DNA from 2 places in the Providencia sp. 6390 genome. Region 1 is predicted to be linked to the other one. Evidence: predicted binding sites of a transcription regulator. Region 1 holds the regulator's gene; the other holds the start of a gene.
What was found. The regulator LexA, encoded in region 1, represses DNA repair genes until DNA is damaged. The targets are predictions, from matches to a motif close to TNCTGTATGTACATACAGNA.
Positions count from the first base shown of each region.

Region 2: the regulator LexA is predicted to act here: its motif matches at 1,011-1,030, upstream of rmuC (DNA recombination protein RmuC).

Region 1 covers NZ_JBYVYL010000009.1:188,579-196,394, reverse strand. The annotation lists gene AC3Z9T_RS17935 (ZirU family protein) at 1-226, opposite strand, end outside; gene AC3Z9T_RS17930 (inverse autotransporter beta domain-containing protein) at 265-2,361, opposite strand; gene plsB (glycerol-3-phosphate 1-O-acyltransferase PlsB) at 2,900-5,374, opposite strand; gene AC3Z9T_RS17920 (diacylglycerol kinase) at 5,500-5,874, shown strand; gene lexA (transcriptional repressor LexA) at 5,991-6,608, shown strand; gene zur (zinc uptake transcriptional repressor Zur) at 6,765-7,286, opposite strand.
Region 2 covers NZ_JBYVYL010000009.1:11,212-19,027, reverse strand. The annotation lists gene AC3Z9T_RS17200 (tyrosine-protein phosphatase) at 1-208, shown strand, start outside; gene AC3Z9T_RS17195 (DedA family protein) at 279-809, shown strand; gene rmuC (DNA recombination protein RmuC) at 1,074-2,429, shown strand; gene ubiE (bifunctional demethylmenaquinone methyltransferase/2-methoxy-6-polyprenyl-1,4-benzoquinol methylase UbiE) at 2,507-3,262, shown strand; gene AC3Z9T_RS17180 (ubiquinone biosynthesis accessory factor UbiJ) at 3,264-3,917, shown strand; gene ubiB (ubiquinone biosynthesis regulatory protein kinase UbiB) at 3,904-5,538, shown strand; gene tatA (twin-arginine translocase TatA/TatE family subunit) at 5,652-5,936, shown strand; gene tatB (Sec-independent protein translocase protein TatB) at 5,946-6,482, shown strand; gene tatC (Sec-independent protein translocase subunit TatC) at 6,486-7,256, shown strand; gene rfaH (transcription/translation regulatory transformer protein RfaH) at 7,305-7,799, opposite strand.

The sequences.
Region 1 (7,816 bases):
CATTATCCTTGTTAACGTCAGTGGCTGTGACCTTACCCGCTGTTTTCAGAACGGGCGCATGACCGATAACCGCTGCTGTTTCAGAGGAGGTAACCGAGACAGTGGTTGCTTTGGCTGGGGCGGCTAGCGTTGGCGTACTGACCGCCATACTCAAAACTGCACCTGCAATCAGGAGAGATAGCTTGCCTTTGCCAGTCATTGGGTTTTGTTGCTTATTGTTGCTCATCTAATTTTACCTATATGTTTAAATGCCCTAGGGCGTAGTTATTGTGCGGTTACGCGCAGTTTGCGCTTTTGCATATCGGTTGTGACGATATAGGTCATCGCGGTCGCGCCACGGATGGCTTGATACTGCCCAGACCCTTGAGTTGTTTCCGCTTCCCATTGCCAAGACGTTGGCAGAATACAGTTGACTTGGCAGTCCGGGGTGGCAGTCAAAATATCGCCAACCACTGGACGCTCAGTCATGGCAATACCGTTACGAAATATATGTATCCCCACGGGTGCTGCCATCACTTCGACCGTTATCGGAGCCATACTGATGCCATCAACCTGAGGATTAAAGGTGAGGGTGCCAGCAAGCTGGCCAGTTGTTATGGTGGTGGTGTACACACCGGGCGTGGTTTCTTTCAGTGCCGCCAACTTAATGCCACTTTGCGAAGGTGATAGGGATGGTCCACCTTTCTTTATCGTGAAGGTGAACGGCAACTGAATAGATGAAGCCAGCCCAATCATTGGGGCGTTTTGCTCATCTCGTACTGTCAGAGTCAATATCTCGGACTGCGCGATATTGAGTTTGCCTGAACCTACCGTCAGGTGAGAGTTGCGGTTAGACAGTCCTGCATCGACAATCACCTGTACATAGGCCGGTTTTGAGGCATTTCCCTTGCCATCCCATGCGATGGCACTCAGGGTATAAGTATTGGTGCTACCCGCCTGCCAAGCAGGTAGGCGCATCTGCCAAGTCGTCAGACTTCTGCCAACAGAGCGCACTTTCCCGCCTTTGGCTGAAAATTCGCTTAGCATGTTCCACTCAATACGCTCAGCGCCGTATTTTGCTTTCAGCATGGCACTCAATAATTGCAAGCTGGCTGCACGACCACGGACGACTTGCGGCAGTACTAGACTGATCAGCTCCTGTTTACGGTATTCGAGTACGATGTTGTTATTGCGCTCAACCAGTGCCATTCGACTGCCTGAAAGCGTGCGCTGATTCGCCACTGCATCTGATGACACTTGCTGATCCCAAGGCGTACCAAATGAATAGTTAAGCTGTGCTTGAAGCTGAAGATCATCAGTTCCGCCCCCGTTACGCCAATCAGCCCCAAGGGTAACTAATGGGATAGGCGTGTAGTTCACACCTACCGTCATGGTTTTTGGCGATTTACGGCGAGTATCTTTATCTTTCAGCGCCACTTCATTCCCAAAATACTGTTCGTATTTCAGCTTACCTCCAAGCTGTGGATAAGACGGTAACCAACCACTGGCGGCGATATCAAATCCGTTAGCGGGACGTTCATCGTAGTCGTCAAAATCGCGTGACTGATGCCAATTGTTGAGTCGCAGATAGCCATTGGCAGAGAAGTGCAGATAATCGGACCACAGCTCTCCCCCGATACCGACTCGACGGTTGTTACCGGTAATATCAGCATCGTAAAAGGTATTTGCACCATACATCCATTGATCATTGAACCGGCGAACCCCAGCCCCTAAGTTCAGCGTGGTGCGCTCATCAAGGTTCCGTCCACCAAACTGGGTAAATACCAGCCAGTCTGGGTTTTGATATATTGGTAACAGCATGTCAGCAGATAGCGTACTCTGTGACAGTGTTTTGCCCGGCTGTATTCCAATCTGTGCCGTACCATACTGGTTCAGCCAACTTTCTACTGTTGATGAGGCTTTGGCAACAGCCATGCTTTTGGCTTGCACAGAAAGATACTCTTCAGGGCTTTGGGTGTTCATGGCCTCGAAAAAGCTAGGCGCTGTCTGAGACAACCAGCTTTCCACTTCATGGCTTGATCCGTCAGCCTGCTTTTTTTCAGTGCTATTTTTGTCTATTGTCTTTACCGCGTGGGTACTCGGAACATCAATTTCATCTCCTGCCGATAGATTTTCAAAAGCGCGGGTGAACCTGCGCATTTGATTTAGCGTTTTCAGTTCTTCTACTGTCAGACCATATTGAGGGGCTATGCTGTGAATGGTTTCCCCTGCCTGTAAGCGGTAAGGTTTTACTTCCATCCCATCCACAAATTCTGTCGCAAATACTGAACCGATCGGCATGATGGAGACGGAGAGTAAAGCGGGAAGTAATAAGCGTATTTGAGATGATTTGATACTGTCATGCTTAATACCAAAAATCATTTATCTATTCCTTTTATTCCATCCTTTAAAGTGGTGTTTCCATAATGAAAATATTTCCATTACTGATCGCTAAGCATTCAAGAAGCTAAACACCATTAGTATTGTGTGATAGGTAGATATTAAGTTTTTAAAAATAACTTATTGATATATAAGTTGATGAGTAATTTCATTGGTGGATATTAATACCCAGCTCAATATTGCCGTTTTATTTTGCGGTGTAATTTATATATTTCGATGAATAATGAAAACGTACTTATTTGGATTAAATAAGAAGTAATAGATAGTGGAATTAATCAAGGAAGGAGAATTTATTATCAATTGAGATAACTTTCTAATATTGGTCATACTTCAAATGAGGTGTGGTTGACTGCGTTCGTTCGTACTTGTCGCCTACTTATGTTACATCTTATTGGTCTTATTTTATTGGAATAATATGGAATGTGTATTAGGAATTGTCATTCTAAAGTGAGATTTTTTCATTTTAATCAAAGGGGTAATGTGATCTACATTACCCCTTGTTTCTTTTAAACTCTTACTGCTAGTTTTCTGATGTTTTTTCTTTCTCAGCAGAACGCTCTTCTGGCTGGCTGACGCTTTCGATAGTTAAACGTATTTCTGGCGACATTAAGCGAGCAATCACGGCGTATAGCTTTTTCGCATTTGCGGTGAAAATATCATTGTCATCGTTATCGATATAACCTTCTTCGCGCAATGTTTCGACTAGCGTTGAGAATACGGCTTTATCAAAAAACTCAGGCGCATTGATGCCATGTAATACAGAAAGACGTTGAGCTAACATACGGCTCTCTTTTTCTAATGTATTACGGCTAATTTCAGGGCTAGCATTGAGTAAAGACAGTGTGATTGCATAACGCTGCAAGGTTTCTCGAACCCCTGCGGCTAATAGCTGTAATGGACGAATGCGGCGTGGATTTAATACCACCATATCGTCCTCTTTTAAACACACTAATTTTTGGCTGGCTAACTCATCAATCAAGGTATCAACCACTTCGGTCAGCGACTCACTGTTATAACGCATAAACAGTTCTGCCTTGAGGAATGGGTAAATTTGCCCAACCTGATAATGGATCTCTTGACGACTAATACGTTCATTGTGCAGCAGAATACTGGCGATCAGTGATGGCAGTACCAGCAAGTGATGGATATTGTTACGGTAGTAAGTCATTAGAACCGCATTTTCACGAGGAAGAATAATGATATCCCCCATGCTGTCTTTTTCGACTTCAAATTTATCCATTTGCAGTGCGTGCTCTAACAGTTGCTCAGCCGTTTTATTTGGCGTTGTGGCATCTGCGGTATAGGGCACATTGCGTAATAATTGCAGGTAACATTCAACTTGTTCAATCAGCTGCTCACGTGTTAACGAGCGTTGACGTGAAGCAAGTAATGCGGTTGAGCAAAGGTTGATCGCATTCGCCGCTGCTGCATTATTGATATTGACCATGATGTTATCAGCCAAACCGCCGACAACGGGGTTTAACCAACTTGGGCGCTGCGGTTCGATAGGATCAATCGAATCACGCCAATGAGGAACGTGTTTAGTTAAATATTGAGTGAGTGAAATAGGTTGCCCAAAGTTGACATAGCCTTGTCCTAGGTTACGTAATTTACGCAAACCGCGGATCATCGAGAAAAAGCCTTCTTTTTCTTTCTCCGCACCACGCAACTCTTTGGCGTAGGTTCCCACTTCCATAACATGCTCATAGCCAATATAAATAGGCACGATAGTGATAGGACGTGAGTCACCACGTAACATGGCTTGCAGGGTCATCGACAATGTTCCTGTTTTTGGTTCTAGCAAGCGACCAGTACGTGAACGACCACCTTCGACAAAATACTCAATCGAGTAACCGCGCGCAAATAACTCACTCAGATATTCACGGAATACCGTTGAATAAAGTTTGTTTCCTTTAAACGTTCGGCGAATAAAGAATGCACCTAAGCGGCGGAAAATTGGCCCCGCGGGCCAGAAGTTCAAGTTAATACCAGCGGCAATGTGCGGTGGAACTAGCCCTTGATGGTAGAGAACGTAAGAAAGCAGTAAGTAATCCATGTGGCTACGATGTGATGGAACATAAACAATTTCATGGCCATCTTGCGCTAATTGGCGCACACGTTCCGCGTGCTGAACGTTGATCCCTTGATACAAACGGTTCCAAGTCCAACCAAGCACACGGTCGGTAAGACGTACTGCTTCATAAGAAAAGTTAGCCGCAATCTCTTCCATCATATTGATGGCATTTTGCTGGGCTTTTTTCACAGGTATTTTTTTGCTGCGAGCCTCATCTTCAACCGCTTTCTCAATCGCTTTTGAGGTCAATAGCTTGTTAAATAGCTCTTGGCGTACAGGAAGTTTCGGGCCGACAGCTGCAAGGCGTTGGCGTGAGTAATGAATACGTGCTACGCGAGCCAGTTTATTGGCGATAATGGTATCTGTACCATGCTCTTGTGCCATTAACCCCATTGAAACAATAGGTGAAAAACGCACAAAGCTATCTCGCCCAAGCCAGATGACGGCGAAGAATTTTTGAATACCATTGAGTAAACGTAATGGTGGCGCAGGGGTATGCCCTTCACGCTCACGCCCCGGAGCACGACCAAACATGACAGACGCAGGCAGTAGCTGGATATCAAGATTCGGGTTGCTACGATGTAAGTCTAGATAGGCATGAAATATTTTTACCGACTCTTTACGCGGATCTGGAGAGTAGTAACGAAAGACCCGCGGGCCGTCATCAATAAAGACGTAAGCAGGTAGTTTGGTCCCGTTGATGTCATTATCGACTAAAGGATCAGGCAAGCCGATAGATAAGCATTGGTGACGTAGTGTTAAAAGGTCAGACTTGGAATGGTAAGGCAGCACATATAATGTGGGCCGACTGGTATCCAGCTCAAGCTCTGAAATTGGGTCCGTTGGAATTAATTTACTCTTTACCAGTAATTTCAGTGGTAAATTCAACGTGTTGTAATATATTTTACGCCATAGTGACATAAATGATTATAGCCTCTTGTTAACAATGCCTTGCAAGCATACCAGAAATCAACTGGCAAATCTGTTACTGACAGTTAACTTTGACCGCAAAAAATAATGAACGTTTGTAATTTTGAGGAATAAATATGGCAAACCAAACTAAGGGATTCACGCGTGTAATTAAGGCTGCGGGGTATTCCCTTAAAGGATTAAAAGCGGCATGGGTAAATGAAGCTGCATTTCGCCAAGAAGCCGTTGCAGCGATCCTTGCGGTGATTATTGCTTTATGTTTGGACGTCAGTTATATCGACCGACTATTGCTGATTAGTTCTGTCGTCATGGTGGCTATTGTTGAGTTAATTAACAGTGCGATTGAAGCCGTTGTTGACCGTGTAGGCAGTGAATATCATGAATTATCGGGGCGAGCAAAAGATATTGGTTCAGCGGCAGTATTTATCACTATTGGACTGGCACTTGTCATTTGGGCCACCGTGTTGTGGCAGCGTTATCTCGCTGGCTAGTCTTAAAGTGTCGGTTGGTCTCGACAAATGTGGCACTTGCGTGATTTAAGTGTTTCAAATCTTCATTTACCTGTATATACTCACAGTCTGACTGTATAAACAAACAGGGGAACGAGATGAAAGCACTGACGGCTAGACAACAGCAGGTTTATGATCTGGTGCGCGATCACATTTCTCAGACGGGTATGCCACCTACACGCGCTGAAATAGCAGCAAGCCTTGGCTTTCGTTCGCCTAATGCGGCAGAAGAGCATCTTAAGGCGTTAGCGCGTAAAGGGGTAATTGAGATTGTTTCTGGGGCTTCTCGCGGTATTCGCTTACTGCTTGAAGAAGAAAATGATACTCAAGGGCTTCCTCTGATTGGTCGTGTAGCGGCGGGTGAGCCATTATTAGCCCAAGAGCATATAGAGAGCCATTATCAAGTTGATCCAGCACTTTTCAAACCACATGCGGATTTTTTACTGCGTGTAAATGGCATGTCGATGAAAGATATTGGAATTATGGATGGTGACCTTTTAGCTGTTCATAAAACACAAGATGTTCATAATGGGCAAGTTGTGGTTGCACGTATTGAAGATGAAGTAACAGTAAAGCGTTTCAAGCAGCAAGGAAACCGCGTTGAATTAATCGCTGAAAATGCTGAGTTCGCGCCTATTATTGTTGATTTACGCCAGCAAAACTTCACTATTGAAGGGTTAGCGGTGGGTGTGATCCGTAATGGTGAGTGGTGCTAATATCGCACTGCAAAGATGATTAAAATGTTGCTGGCAGATTGTACCCATTATTGCTTTTGGGGATCTGCCTGCGATATAGAAGGGTATTTTTCAATTCAAACCCCTATGGGTCAGTGATCTGTGTCTGTTTAATGTCGCCTATCAAATCGTTTTTTTTTAATGTTTTTTCTTTGTTTTTACGGATTGTTGTTCATGATCGTGATCACAATGTTCATGATCTGGGCAACTGACGATTTCACTGCAAGCTTGGCATAACCCGTGATTTTCTACCACAGTATGGCGTAGTTGGAATTGATTTTGTTTAGCGAGGTCTAAAATGGCGGCTTCAATTGCCCCACAATCACTTTCCGCAACACTGCCACAATGATCACAAATCAACATAACCGAGATATGGCTTGGGTTATCGAAATGGTGGCAGATCACATAGCTGTTGGTTGATTCAATTTTGTGGATAAAGCTTTGTTCCATTAAAAACTCTAAAGCTCGATAGACCGTAGGGGGCTTCGCTTGCGGTTCGACTTCACGAAGCAGATCAAGTAAGTCATAGGCGCTGATTGCTCCATGCTGTTTGGCGATTAAGCGTAAAACAGTTTCCCGTTGTGATGTGAGTCTAACACCCCGTGCTTCACATAACCGCTCCGCCATTGCGAGCAATTTTTCTTCATTCATTTTTTTCATGGTCAAGAGCCTTACTCAAAACTGTCATTGCTGTTTGAGGGTAGTTTACCATATCTATACTCTTCATACTTCAATCTACAGTACCTTTCGTTAAGGTATGGTGATGGTGTTCACTCACGCCATTCCGTTAGCTGAAACGTGAATTATTAAAAGTATATGGACGGAGTAAAGCACATTTTAGCTGTACGATAAAAATAATGTTCAAAATGATAATAATCATCCACGGTTAATAAAAAACCTTTCTGCAAAAATATAAAAAGATAAATTTCATATCGGAATATTAACATTACTGTATCAAATGTAATTCTAGTAAATAATACTCACGCCATAAAATAAACATTCCCACACATTAAATTAACTAAAAATCTACATTCTGGTGAAACAGAATGTTACTTTTGGTTGATAATTTAATTGGGAATTATCTTACTGTGAATATATTACTTAAATAAAAAAACGAATTTAATCTATGAAAAAGAATTTTAGTATCAAAATACAATCATTAACTTAAGTTTTAATTTCATTATAAGTGA
Region 2 (7,816 bases), 180 kb from region 1:
CGAATACTTGCTAAAAGAGCATGCACAAAGAATGAGTGAAAGCGTGGTGAAAAAGTTTGAGTATGTTTATTCGGTGCGTGAAGAATTTCTTATGACAGCGATTAATAGCATAAATACCCATTATGGCAGTATTGATGAGTGGTTAAAGGCTGATTTTGGTTTGGATAATACCAACAGAGAGCAATTGCAGAGTTATTTCCTCGAGTAATTAGTTTAGGATTGGTTTATTACATATTGGTTAATGTATTAAACCAATCAATTATAAAAGAGGAAAGTTTATGACGCTGAATGAAATTGTGGCTGCGGTAACTGATTTTACCCGTGCTCATGAGATATGGGCGCTGCCAATCATTTTTTTCCTCGCTTTTGGTGAGTCTTTAGCTTTTCTTTCCTTATTGCTTCCTGCTACCGTTATCTTGTTAGGGCTTGGTGCTTTAATCGGGGAGAGCGGCATATCGTTTTGGCCTGTTTGGTTAGCTGCGACCTTAGGGGCATTTTTTGGGGATTGGCTCTCATATTGGTTTGGTTTCCATTATAAAGACAATGTTCGCAAAATGTGGCCTATTTCTCGTAAACCTCAAATGATTGATCGTGGTCAGCACTTCTTTAATCGATGGGGAGTGTGGAGTGTATTTTTTGGACGGTTCTTTGGGCCATTTAGAGCCGTTGTTCCTCTAGTAGCGGGTATTTGTAAAATGCCTAAACGCTATTTTCAGGTAGCAAATATTGTGTCAGCCATGATCTGGGCATTTGGTATATTGGCTCCAGGGGCATTTGGCCTGCGTTGGTTGGCCCAATGGATGGGATAAGTTGCGAAACTGCTCGCAGTTTCTTAGGTTGTTGACGAAGCGGGATAAAAGCGTGGTTTTTCCCACTTCGTGTTATCAGCCGAAAATCAATAAATTGATTTTCCTCATTTATTTCAAAAACCTTAACGACCGCCGACAAACAGAATACGTTTGTCAGCAGTTTGCGAAACTGCTCGCAGTTTCTTTTGCTATATAAATTACTTCTGGACAGATATACAGTATCCGATTACTTTACATTGGATCGCATAATGTAAGGATTTAACTGTGGATACCTCTCTATTATATGGGGTGATTGGCGCCCTTGGTGGTATTTTAGTCGGCGGCTTAGCTGTCTGGTTGTCTATTGCACAAAAATTGAGCCAAAAAGAACAAGACTTGCAACAACTTCACCGCCAACTTGCTGCAAGTGATGAAAAAAATGCTTACCTTTCTGAATGGAAAAATGAGTATGAGCGTCTTGATCAGGAACTACGGACATTAAGAGATATTAATCGCGAGCAAGAAGCTGAGTTGCGGGAAATCACCACGCGCTTTGAACAAAACCAATTAGCTAATGAAGAAAAGCAGCGGTTATTACAAAACAGTGAGCAGAGATTAACCACTCAATTTGAAAACCTTGCCAACCGTATTTTTGAGCAAAGTGAGCGTCGTGCTTCAGAGCAGCAGCAAAAAAGCTTAATTGCAATGTTGTCACCATTTCGTGAGCAACTTGAAGGTTTTCGCCAACAAGTTCAGCAAAGTTTTGGTGAAGAAGCGAAAGAGCGGCATACTCTTGCCTATGAAATTCGTCAATTGCAGCAGTTAAATAACCAAATGACTAAGGAAACGGTTAATTTAACACGTGCATTAAAAGGAGATAATAAGATCCAAGGGAATTGGGGAGAGACCATCCTTGCTCGTATCTTAGAGGCCTCTGGTTTGCGTAAAGGTAGTGAGTTTGAAACCCAAGTTAGTATTAATACCAGCTATAATAGTCGTTATCAGCCGGATGTGATTATTCGCCTACCTGAAGGAAAAGACGTTGTAGTTGATGCCAAGATGTCTTTAGTTGCTTACGAAAACTATTTCAACAGTGAAGATCCTGATGAGCAAGCGAATGCAATTAAAAATCACATTGCTTCAATTCGTAATCATATGCGGATATTGAGCCGCAAAGACTATCATCAGCTACCAGGCGTACGTTCACTTGATTATGTTCTTATGTTTATCCCTATTGAACCAGCCTATTTACTCGCTTTAAAAGAATCCCCTGAGCTACTTGATGAAGGGATAAAACAGAATATCATGTTAGTTTGCCCATCAACTTTACTGGTTGCGGTGCGCACCATTAATAACTTATGGCGTTATGAACGCCAAGGACAAAATGCGCAAGAAATCGCGGCGAAAGCGGCTAAAATGTATGACAAACTGCGCCTTTTTGTAGAAGATATGCAGGCATTAGGAATCAGCCTTGATAAAGCAGAGCATGCTTACCAATCTGCGATGAAACGTTTAGCGGAAGGGCGTGGTAATTTAATTAGTCAAGCTGAAAGCTTTAAAGAAATGGGCGTTGAGATTAAGCAGCCTATCTCACCTCAATTAGTTGAAAAGTCAGATAAGCCATATTGTGCGGAATCTTAGACTTCTTGATAGGGTTTTATTGTAAAGGCTGTTACACTTCGTACAAAAGTTTTGAATTATAAACAGGCATAATAGAAATGACAGAACCATCAAAAGAGACCATTGATTTTGGTTTCCGTACAGTAGGCAAAGAAGATAAAGTTGGCCTAGTGGCAAATGTTTTTCACTCTGTAGCATCAAAATATGACTTGATGAATGATTTAATGTCTTTTGGTATTCATCGTGTCTGGAAGCGTTTTACTATTGAGGCGAGTGGTGTACGTCGTAACCAACGTGTGCTTGACCTCGCTGGTGGAACTGGTGACTTAACGGCAAAATTCTCTCGCCTTGTTGGTGAGAAAGGTGAGGTCGTTCTCGCAGATATCAATGATTCGATGTTAAAAATGGGCCGCGAAAAATTACGTGACCTTGGCATCGTGGGTAATGTGAGCTATGTTCAGGCTAACGCCGAAGAGTTGCCATTCCCTGATAACTATTTTGATTGCATCACCATCTCATTTGGTTTGCGTAACGTCACCGATAAAGACAAAGCGTTGCGTTCTATGTTTAGAGTGTTAAAACCGGGTGGTCGTTTGCTTGTTCTTGAATTCTCTAAGCCTGTTATTGAGCCACTGAATAAAGCTTATGACGCTTATTCATTCCATATTTTACCGCGTATTGGGCAAGCGATTGTTGGGGATCCTGATAGTTATCGTTATCTTGCAGAATCTATACGTATGCACCCTGATCAAGAAACTCTCAAGTTAATGATGGAAAATGCAGGGCTTGAGCAAGTCTCTTACACCAATATGACTGGTGGTATTGTTGCATTGCATAAAGGGTTTAAATTCTAAGATGGAAGCCACATCAGCACAGGCAGAAAGCCAAAACACAGTGTTATATTCTTTAATGACTGCTTTTATGGAAACGTCTTTGAATCATATGCTATTCAAAGAGGCGGTACTAAAACCTGCTCGAGTTCGCTTAGCGGGAAAAGTGATGTCTATCGACTTAAAAGAGTTTAATAAAACGCTGACGCTGATCTTCACTGATAACCATGTTGATGTGTTAAGCCAATGGCATGAACCTGCCGACTGCACAATTAAAACCTCGTTGTTCACACTGATTAAGCTTAAAGATAAGCAACAGCTCTCCCAATTGATTAACAGTGGTGATATTGTTATTGAAGGGGATATGCAGGTTGTACAACATTGGTCATCACTACTGGATATGGCCATTTGGGATCCTGCTCATTATTTGTCACCTTACTTAGGTGACGTAGCGGCTCAAGGTCTCAGCCAGGTGCTAAGGAAAGGTGTAAGCCTCGCTTCTCATCTTGTTGATAGGCAAAAAACCTATATAAAAGATACGTTACTTGAAGAGTGGAAAATGGCACCAAATCCACTTGAGCTTGCTTATTTCAGCGATGAAATTGAACAAGTTTCTGGCTCACTTAACGAGTTAGAAAAACGATTGAGTCAGTTGGAGGAGAAGAATGACGCCCGGTGAAATAAAACGCCTCTACTTCATTATTCGGGTATTCCTCTCGTATGGTTTAGATGAATTAATCCCAAAAATTAAATTGACCTTACCATTGCGTATTGGCCGTTTTGGCTTTTTTTGGATTAAAAATCAACATCAAGGTAAAGAACTTGGTGAACGCTTACGTTTAGCGTTACAAGAACTTGGTCCTGTATGGATTAAGTTCGGTCAAATGCTCTCAACACGCCGTGATCTCTTCCCTCCCGCAATTGCAGATCAACTCTCACTATTACAAGATAAGGTCGCTAGCTTCGATGGTAAATTAGCACGTCGCTATATTGAAGAGTCGCTAGGTGGGCCATTAGAACAATGGTTTGATGATTTTGATGAGAAAGCATTAGCGTCAGCGTCAATCGCTCAGGTTCACACTGCAAAGCTCAAAGAAAATGGCAAAGAGATTGTTTTAAAAGTCATCCGTCCCGATATCTTACCTATCATCAAAGCTGATGTGAAATTGATGTATCGTATAGCGAATTGGGTGCCCTTACTGCCTGATGGGCGACGTTTGCGCCCTAAAGAAGTGGTACGTGAGTACGAAAAAACGCTAATTGATGAATTAAATCTTTTACGTGAATCTGCGAATGCGATCCAGTTGCGCCGTAATTTCGAAAACAGCTCAATGTTATATATACCTGAAGTCTATGCTGATTATTGCCGTGAAAATGTCATGGTGATGGAGCGTATTTATGGTATCCCTGTTTCTGATATTACAGCTCTAAAAGCGCAAGGAACGAATATGAAGATCTTGGCTGAAAGAGGCGTAAAAGTCTTTTTTACTCAAGTTTTTCGTGACAGCTTTTTCCATGCAGATATGCACCCAGGCAATATTTTTGTCAGCTATGACCATCCAGAGGATCCGCTTTATATTGGTATCGACTGTGGTATTGTCGGTTCATTAAATAAAGAAGATAAACGTTATCTTGCGGAAAACTTTATTGCTTTCTTTAACCGCGATTACCGTAAAGTTGCCGAACTGCATGTTGATTCAGGTTGGGTGCCCGCAGATACCAATGTTGAAGATTTTGAGTTTGCTATTAGAACCGTTTGTGAGCCTATTTTTGAAAAACCGCTAGCAGAAATATCATTTGGGCATGTGTTACTGAATCTCTTTAATACTGCTCGTCGGTTTAATATGGAAGTTCAGCCTCAATTGGTATTGCTGCAAAAAACGTTACTCTATGTAGAAGGCTTAGGCCGTCAGTTATACCCACAATTAGATTTATGGAAGACTGCTAAACCATTCTTAGAAGACTGGATCCATAGCCAAGTTGGGCTGCCTGCAATTACTAAAGCGTTAAAAGAAAAAGCGCCTTATTGGGCAGAAAAAATGCCTGAAATTCCTGATTTAATTTATGGTGCTTTACGTCAACATAAGTTTTTGCAGTCAAATATTGAGCAACTTGCTGAACAACTGAAAGATCAGCGTAGCAAACAACGTAAATCACAATACCTATTAGGAATTGGTGCAACATTTATCCTTTGCGGTAGTTTATTCTTTATTTCGGACTCTACAAGGATGGCTGTAGCATTTATGTCTGCTGGGGTGTTGTCATGGGTTATTGGCTGGTGTAAATCAGGGAAAAATTAAGTAAACCTTGTTTTGTGACAAGTTTATAAGCCTGTGAATATTTCCGTATTGGTGCTAGGTTGTATATAATGGGATAAATAACTATTGATCCCACTTTTACAGAGGTATAAACAATGGAATCAACTATTGCAACGGCCGCTTTTGGTAGCCCTTGGCAACTTATCATTATTGCTCTACTTATTATTTTAATTTTCGGCACCAAAAAACTACGTTCTCTGGGATCGGATTTAGGTGAGTCATTGAAAGGCTTTAAAAAAGCAATGAACGATGATGAAGCTGCTAAGGCTGCAAAAGAAGAGCAAGAGAAACAAGATGCTGATTTTGCGACCAAAAATATCACAGAGCAACAGGCTACCGAAAAGAAAGATAGCCCAGTTGAGAGCAAAAATAAAGAGTAGGGTTAAACCGTGTTTGACATAGGTTTCAGTGAACTACTGCTTGTTGCAGTTATCGGTCTTGTTGTATTGGGGCCTGAGCGTTTACCAGTGGCAGTGAGAACTGTTGCTGGTTGGATCCGTGCTATGCGCTCGCTAGCTGCTAATGTGCAAAATGAATTGTCACAAGAGCTGAAGTTACAAGAACTGCAAGAAACGTTGAAAAAAGTTGAGGAGAAGGCTGGTATGGAAGCACTTTCTCCTGAACTAAAACAATCGATGGATGAACTTCGTCAAGCGGCGCAGTCTTTAAAATCAGGCTATCAATCAACGACTGATAGTGTGGAAAATGAATTGCAGAAAGCTAAAGAGTTAACTGACAGCTATGATAGTGCAGTGAAAGATGCGCAAACGACAATTTCACAGGTACAAGAGTCAGATCCTGATCCTGAATATGCAGCCAAAATGGCAGAAGTTGTTGAGGAGCCTGCACCTGCTAAAGGCGAAAGCTCTCCAGAAAACAACATTGATGCAAAGAAAAACCCTCATCAGATAGAAAGCGAAAAATAGAACATGGCTGTAAATGATACACAACCACTTATTAGCCACCTCATTGAATTAAGGAAGCGGCTACTAAACTGTTTGATCACGGTTTTAATTGTATTTGCTGCTCTGGCTTACTTTTCAAATGATATTTATCGGCTAGTTGCCGCCCCTTTGATTGATAAGCTTCCTGTTGGCTCCCAAATGAGCGCAACAGACGTGGCATCCACATTCTTTACCCCTATTAAATTGACGATGATGGTGTCAGTATTTCTTTCGATACCTGTGATCCTTTATCAAATATGGGCATTTATAGCTCCTGCGCTGTATAAACATGAACGTAGGTTAATGTTGCCTTTATTGGTTTCTAGTAGTTTCCTTTTCTATTTGGGAATGGCATTTGCTTATTTTGTGGTCTTCCCACTAGCATTTGGTTTTTTTGTCAAGACGACTCCTGACAGCGTTAATTTTATTCCAGATATCAGCAAATATCTGAGCTTTGTTATGACATTGTTTATGGCATTTGGTGCGGCATTTGAAGTACCTATTGCCATTATTTTATTATGCTGGACTGGTGTAACAACACCTGAGTCATTAAAACGTAAACGCCCATACATCTTAGTTGGTGCATTTATTATTGGGATGTTCTTAACGCCGCCTGATGTACTTTCTCAAACATTGCTTGCTGTTCCAATGTATCTGTTGTTTGAGCTTGGTGTGCTTTTATCTAATTTCTATGTAGGTAAAGGTCGCCGAAGATCTGAAAACGATGAAGAAGATGAAGAGAAAGAAGAGTCATAAAATATAGCTAGCAGATTAAAACCCACATGATTGTGGGTTTTTTTATTTTTATTCAGGTAGTTTTTTAAATTGGGTGTTATCGAGAACTTTGGTTACACTCTTATTCAAAATATTGAGTAAAAGAATTGAGCGTGTTTCACCATTTGGCTCATCGTAGATTGCTTGAATACCTGCAAATATTCCTTCGGTAATTAGAACATTATCACCATGCATGGGGGTTTCGGGCGCGACAAGGTGAGCAAGTTCTGTTTGTTGTAATAATTCAATTAGCTCATCTGGAACAATAGCAGGTAATTGGCCAAAACGGACAAAGTGGCTAACCCCTCGTGTTGATTGCACTGTGGTCGTATGGATCTCATTATGATCAAATTTGACAAACAGATAATTAGGAAATAACGGTTCTTGGACTGTGGTGCGTTTTCCTCGAATGACCTTTTCAATATCTGCCATTGGTGTTATGCAGATAACTTCTTGCCTACTCAGGTTCTCTATAGCCCTATCGATTTGGCCTCGTTTACAATATAACAGATACCACTTTTCCATTTTTCAAATCCAGCCTA